Regions from separate parts of the Rhizobium laguerreae genome, predicted to be linked through region 2. Evidence: riboswitches for the same ligand, from Rfam matches in the RefSeq annotation. Region 2 holds a riboswitch; the other holds the start of a gene.

Region 1 (3,645 bases), on a different contig from region 2:
CAACTCCTTCGCCTCGCCGATCTGCGCTGCGCCCGTGCAATCGACGACACCGTCAAAGCTCTCCTCGTGCGGGCTCTCGCCCACGAAGGTGACCCCCTGAACCGTCAGCTTGGTGCGCAGCAGACACAACACTCGCCGAGGATCGAGATGGGCTTCGCGGCGAAAGAACAGCCCATGCCGGAATCGCCCGGAAAGAGAGGGTTCCAGCGACGCGATCGCCGGCTCTTCCAGCCATTCATAATCGGTCGTGCGGCAGGCAAAGCGTCTCAGTTCACCAAGATCGCGGGCCGACGCGACCACGAGCGTTCCGTTTCGTCGCACCTCTCCAGGCACCATTGCGTCCCATATGTCGGCGGCGGTGAGGCCGCGCATCAGCACGGCGCCATCAGCACTCTCCTGCTCGCACCAGGGCGCCAACATTCCGCCCGCGAGCCACGATGCAGCGCCGAGGAAACTGCCATATGGATCGAGCACGGTGACCTCGGCATCTCGAGCGCGCAGTTCATGCGCCACCGTCAGGCCGGCAACGCCGGCGCCTTTGACAAGCACACGCATCTCATTCGCCCAATTGCTGTTGGGTTTCTATCGGCATATAGATGCCGCCGCCCTCACGATAACGCGCAGCCATCGCATCCAGACCTTCCTTCTGTGCTTCGGCGCGGATATCGTGCGAGATGCGCATGGAGCAGAATTTTGGGCCGCACATGGAGCAGAAATGCGCCACCTTATGGGCTTCCTTCGGCAACGTCTCGTCGTGGAAGCTGCGGGCGGTTTCGGGGTCTAGCGAGAGGTTGAACTGATCCTCCCAGCGGAATTCGAAACGGGCACGCGAGAGCGCGTCATCGCGCAGCTGTGCTGCCGGATGCCCCTTGGCGAGATCAGCCGCGTGGGCCGCGATCTTGTAGGTGATAACGCCGGTCTTGACGTCAGTGCGATCGGGAAGGCCGAGATGCTCCTTCGGCGTGACGTAGCAGAGCATCGCGGTGCCGAACCAGCCGATCATGGCTGCGCCTATTCCAGAGGTGATGTGATCGTACCCCGGTGCGATATCCGTCGTCAGCGGCCCGAGCGTGTAGAAGGGTGCCTCGCCGCAGACCTCGAGCTGCTTGTCCATGTTCTCCTTGATCTTGTGCATCGGCACATGGCCGGGGCCTTCGATCATCACCTGGCAGTCTTTCGCCCAGGCGATCTTGGTCAGCTCTCCCAGTGTTTCCAGTTCGGCGAATTGCGCTGCATCGTTGGCATCGGCGATGGAGCCGGGACGCAGGCCGTCGCCGAGCGAGAAGGAGACGTCATAGGCGCGGCAGATGTCGCAGATCTCCTCGAAATGTTCGTATAGGAAGCTTTCGCGATGATGATGGAGACACCACTTCGCCATGATCGAACCGCCGCGCGAGACGATGCCGGTGACGCGGTTGACGGTGAGCGGGATGTAGTGAAGCCGCACGCCGGCGTGGATGGTGAAATAGTCGACGCCCTGTTCGGCCTGTTCGATCAGCGTGTCACGATAGACCTCCCAGGACAGGTCTTTGGCAATGCCCTCGACCCTCTCCAGCGCCTGATAGAGCGGCACGGTACCGATCGGCACCGGCGAATTGCGGATGATCCATTCGCGAATATTGTGGATATTGCGGCCGGTGGAAAGATCCATGACCGTGTCGGCGCCCCAGCGGGCCGCCCAGACCATTTTCTCGACCTCTTCCGTCATGGACGAGGTGACAGCAGAATTGCCAATATTGGCGTTGATCTTCACCAGGAAATTCCGGCCGATGATCATCGGCTCGGATTCCGGATGATTGATGTTGGCGGGGATGATCGCCCGACCCGCCGCCACTTCCTGCCGGACGAATTCCGCCGTCACATGGTCCGGAATATGGGCGCCGAAGCTTTCGCCGTCGCGGACCATGGCATCCGCCTGCGCCTTGCGACCAAGGTTTTCGCGGATGGCTATGAATTCCATCTCGGGCGTGATGATGCCTGATCGCGCATAGGCGAGCTGGGTGACCGCCTTGCCATCCCTGGCTCGTAGCGGCTGACGTTTAGTGGGAAATTCGGGCGTCAGCCTTTCGCCGCTGGCAAAGCCGTTGTCTTCGGGGCGGATATGGCGGCCCTGATAGGCTTCGACATCGCCGCGCGCGAGCACCCAGTCGCGGCGGAGCTGCGACAGGCCCTGCTCGATGCGGATATCAGCACCCTCGATCGTATAGGGACCGGAGGAATCATAGACGACAACAGGCGGCTCGCCCGATGTCGGATGAACGCTGATCTCGCGCATCGGCACACGGATGTCGGCGTGTATGTCTCCCGGGATGTAAATCTTCCGCGACGCCGGCAGCGGGCCTTTGGTGACTGTGGGGGTGATGGTCTTCGCGGCAATTTTCATGGTTTGAGGCTCCAAGTTTTCGATTGGAGACCCAGTCCTCAGCCGGAATGATGAAAAGACGCCGGCACGGATTCCGCGCGTGAATCCACTGCTTCGAGCGCTTGCACCGTCCCTACGCCAGTATGAACTGGATCAGGTTCAACGGGTCACTGCGCCACAATCGGCAAAGCCGTATTGTCCAGCAGTATCTCAGCCCCTTGCCGGGACCCCCCTGGTGAATGCAAAAAGGGTAGAGGCTTGCCGAGGGGACTGTCAAGCGACAATCTGCGATGGCTCGGGGTTAGGTTACACACAGGATATCGTGCGTGTCGCCGCTGTTAAACGATGGACAAGGGCAATCGTCCGGCCGGCACGCTTCCGCAAGACAAGCGCCCTTGTCGCATGCACGAGATACCGAAGCGCTATTGAGAAAGCAGGCGCGGAACTGGAAAGTCTAGTACTTTTTCCGTGTAGCTTTCGACCAGGGCGCTAAACGGCGTGCCGTCTGGAAGTTTCAATACGGCTCGATGTTCGAGCAGGAACGCCGGCAGGCCGGGGGAACTTGTTTCATGCGCTGTTAAGCCGTCCATGTCCCAGCCTTCGGATAGAGGGGACCAGAGCAACTTGGCAGACAGGTTTGTGCGAGTGAAATTGAGAGCCTGAACGGCTCTGCCAAACGCGATATCGCTGGTATTCAACGCCTGATTCATCTCTGCAGTTAATTTTGCAGGTACATACCAGTTGTCGGCTTCGGACAGGACGCGTTCGCCGCAGACCAGTCGGACGCGGCGATAGGCGATCAACTCACCGGGTCCGACGCTCAGAAGATCACGGATGTGCTCATCGGCCGGTTTGCCTTGCCCGTCCACACGCTGAGCTACGATCTTTGAACCTTCCGGTGCGAGCTTATGCGCGGCGCACCAGCGGTCAAGGGTAAACGTGGCACTGGCGTTACTCAGGAGATTTGCATTCAAGGTCTGGAGGATCGCAAGCGCTTCCACTCGAGATGCCGGCGTGTTCAGCCACTGAGATTCTATAGAAGGCTCTTGCGCAACTGCGATCTGGGTGCCCAGCAAGATGGCGGCCGCTGCAAGTGCGGCGATGCGAATGCATTTCGCAGGACATAATGACATGGAGAATGAAATCCTTTCTGCAGTATGATTGGGCAAACCTTGCGGGCCAAATATCCTTGATTTTTGCCGACGGGCGACCGTTGTCCGCGTACATGGTAGCGGCAGCAGGGTTTGAACTGCGGCTCGCGTGTACCGCACAATGGTCAGGTT
Region 2 (3,645 bases):
CATGTCAGCTCGGTTTGTCGCCACCGGCTGGTGCAGCAGGGCGGCAGCTTCCGGCAGGTTCGGGGTCAGAAGCGTGGCAAGCGGCAGCAGCCGGCGGGTCAACACGTCGACCGCTTCAGGCGCGAGCAAGGCGGCTCCACCCTTGGCGATCATGACAGGGTCGATGACGATCGGAATATCGCGGTGGTCAGTCAGCGCACCGGCAACGGCGTCGGCGATGCCGGCATTGGCGATCATGCCGATCTTGACGGCATCAACGCGCACATCCGCAAAGACGGCTTTGATCTGGTCGGCGACGAATTGCGGTGGCACCAGGTACACGCCGCTGACGCCTTGCGTGTTCTGCGCCGTCAGTGCGGTCAGCACCGCCATGCCGTAGACGCCGCGGGCGGAAAAGGCCTTGAGATCGGCCTGGATGCCGGCGCCGCCGGAGGGATCGGAGCCGGCGATGGAGAGAACGTTGCGGATCATGCGCGGGCCTTTCGAATTTCTGCAGCGATGCGGCGCGTGGCCGCTTCGGGGTCGGGCGTGCCGCAGATGGCCGAAACGACGGCAAGTCCCTTGGCGCCTGCGGCGAACACCTGGGCGACATGATCGGCCTTGAGTCCGCCGATCGCGACCGATGGCACCGGCGAGGCCTTTACCAGCCTTGCAAGTCCGTCAAAGCCGATCGGCTGCTTGTGATCGGCCTTGGTCGGTGTCGCAAACACCGGCCCGACGCCGGTGTAATCGGCGAGATGAGGATCGACGGCACCGGCAAGCGCCTCGTTCTCGACCGATAGGCCGAGGATCATCTCGGGACCGATCATCGCCCGCGCTTTGCGCGCATCCATGTCCTCCTGGCCGATATGCAGGCCGTCGGCGCCGATGGCGATTGCCGCCTCCACGTCATCGTTGACGATGAGCAGGGCGCCGGTCCCATCCAGCGCCTGTTTCAAGGCGCGGCCGGTCTCGATCATCCTGATGGTGCCTGCGTGTTTGTTGCGCAACTGCACGATGGTCGCGCCGCCGGCAACGGCAAGGCGCGCAGTTTCGACCATGCCGATCCCGGCGCAGAGATCGGGGTCGAGGACGAGATAGAGCGAAAGGTCGAAGGCCTTCATGCGGCTGATATCCTTGCCCTGGCGTCAAGCGTTTCGGAGTCGAGCGCGGCCAGCGCATCGAGGAAACGCCAGGAGAAGGAGCCGGGGCCGGCCGCTCCACGGGCGGCCTCCTCACCGGCGATGGCGAAGGTTGAAAGTGCAGCGACCGTCGCACCGAAGATATCCTCAGGCGCTGTCGCGGCAAAGGCGCCGACAAGGCAGGTGAGCGAGCAGCCCAGTGCTGTGACCTGAGGCATCAAGACCGATCCGCCTTCGATGCGCACGGCTCGCTCGCCATCGGTGACGAAATCCACGACGCCGGTAACGGCGACCACCGCCTGCTGCCGTTCCGCCAGCCATCGCGCCGAACCTTCCGCTTGCTCGACCGGGTCGCGGCTGTCGACCCCCTGGCCGCGGCTCTCTCCGCCGGCAAGCGCGATGATCTCGGAAGCGTTGCCGCGGATGATAGTCGGTCGCAGGGCGAGCAATTCGGCAACCGCATTGCGGCGGAAGGCCGTGGCATAATGCGCGACTGGATCGAGCACCCAAGGTTTGCCGGCTGATGTCGCCACCTTCGCCGCCGCCTGCATGCCGTCAATCCATTGCGTCGACAGGGTGCCGATATTGATTGTCAGCGCGCCGGCGATCCCGGCGAATTCGCCGGCTTCATCCGCGGCATGCACCATGGCGGGCGAGGCGCCCGATGCAAGCAGGACATTTGCGGCGATATTCATGGCGACGTAATTGGTGATGCACTGAACGAGCGGCGGCTTCTCGCGCATCGCCTTTAGCATCGCTCCTGGTGTGGTTCTGGTCTGCATGTGGCCCCTTTCAGGCGGGGGCAGGCACGGGGCGGCCCGTATGGCGATGCCCCGAGCGACTCCCTCCGCCGGCATTATCCGGTTCAGGTTCGAAGGGTGCTTCTCAGCCCGTCTGTCGACGGGCGCCCCTGTCTCTCATCGCGCTCTTTTTCGCAGAGAACGGGGCTGATGTCATCCCGAAAAAGAGAGTTCCGTGATCGACGCGGCGCAACTCGACGATTTGGAAAAGTCGAGCCATTCCAGCAGTCGTGCGACATCCTCGTTTGTAACATTTAGCCATGCTTGGCCTTTCACGCATGCACTTCCCTGCCGCGATAGACCTCCGGATCGGGGATCGGAACCGCGGCGATCAGTGCGCGGGTGTAGGCTTCCCTCGGGTTCTCGAATATCTCTCGCCGTGTGCCGGTTTCGATTATGCGGCCGGCGCGCATGACGGCGACGTTGTGCGACATGCGCTCGACCACCGCCATGTCGTGGGAGATGAACAGATAGGCGAGCCCCATCGTTTCCTGCAGTTCGAGCAGCAGGTCGAGCACCCGGGCGCGGACCGAGACGTCAAGCGCTGCGACGCTCTCGTCGGCGACGATCAGCTTTGGCTCCAGCGCCAGCGCCCGGGCGATGCAGATGCGCTGGCGCTGGCCGCCTGAAAACTCGTGCGGATAGCGCGTCGCCGCATCAGGCGTCAGGCCGACCCGGCGCAGCAGTTCGGCGACGCGGTCCTGCCGTTCGCTGTGGTTGCCGATGCCGTGGATGACCATCGGTTCGCCGATCGCCTTGCCGACGGCCATGCGCGGGTCGAGCGAGGCATAGGGATCCTGGAAGATCATCTGCGCCGACCGACGCACGGGCTGCATCTCACGCTGGCTGAGCCCGGCGATATTGCGGCCGTCGATCAGGACATTGCCCTTGAAGGGAATGAGACCGAGCACGGCCTTGCCGGTGGTTGATTTGCCGGAGCCGCTTTCGCCGACGAGGCCGAGCGTTTCACCCGGCAGGATATCGAAGGAAACGCGATCGACGGCTGCGACCGGCGGCTTGCCCTTGAAAAACCGGCTTGCGGCATTGCCATAGGTGACGGTGAGGTCGCGCACGTTCAGGACCGGCGTGCGGTCCGGATGCAGCGTCTCGACGGCGCGCTGGGTGATGCGCGGCGGACGGTCGGTGCCGGCAAGCGCGCCGAGCCGCGGGACGGCGGCGAGCAATTGCTGCGTATAGGCCTCCTTCGGCCGCTGGAAGACGGCGAGCGCCGTTCCTTGCTCGACGATCCTGCCATTCTGCATGATGACGACGCGATCGGCCATTTCGGCGACGACGCCCATGTCGTGGGTGATCAGGATGATCGAGGTGCCGAATTCGCGCTTCAACTCGCGCATCAGCCTGAGGATCTGTGCCTGCACGGTGACGTCGAGTGCCGTCGTCGGCTCGTCGGCGATCAGCACCTTCGGCCGGCAGGAGAGCGCCATGGCGATCATCACCCGCTGGCGCATGCCGCCGGAAAGCTCGTGCGGATATTGCTTCAGCCGCCGGGCCGGCTCGGTGATCTGCACGGCATCGAGCATCTTCAGCGCCACCGCCTCGGCATTGTCGCTGCCCTGGTGCGCGCGGATTGCCTCAGTCAGCTGGTTGCTGACCGACATGACCGGGTTGAGCGAGGTCATCGGCTCCTGGAACACCATGGCGATATCGCCGCCGCGCACGCTGCGCATCGCCCGGTCGGAAAGCGTGAGCAGGTCGCGTTCGCC

What was found. Region 2 has a riboswitch for thiamine pyrophosphate ahead of thiM (hydroxyethylthiazole kinase). Riboswitches for the same ligand answer to the same signal wherever they lie in the genome.
Region 1: linked by a shared signal. The riboswitch ahead of thiC (phosphomethylpyrimidine synthase ThiC) and the one ahead of thiM (hydroxyethylthiazole kinase) in region 2 are both predicted to bind thiamine pyrophosphate.

The regions. Positions count from the first base shown of each region.
Region 1 covers NZ_JAAXQT010000019.1:16,225-19,869, reverse strand. Annotated here, with positions in the region: gene thiO (glycine oxidase ThiO) at 1-555, opposite strand, end outside; gene thiC (phosphomethylpyrimidine synthase ThiC) at 557-2,383, opposite strand; TPP riboswitch at 2,475-2,606, opposite strand; gene HFO71_RS34510 (hypothetical protein) at 2,785-3,495, opposite strand.
Region 2 covers NZ_JAAXQT010000014.1:95,831-99,475, forward strand. Annotated here, with positions in the region: gene thiD (bifunctional hydroxymethylpyrimidine kinase/phosphomethylpyrimidine kinase) at 1-471, opposite strand, end outside; gene thiE (thiamine phosphate synthase) at 468-1,103, opposite strand; gene thiM (hydroxyethylthiazole kinase) at 1,100-1,903, opposite strand; TPP riboswitch at 1,947-2,043, opposite strand; gene HFO71_RS32450 (ABC transporter ATP-binding protein) at 2,194-3,645, opposite strand, start outside.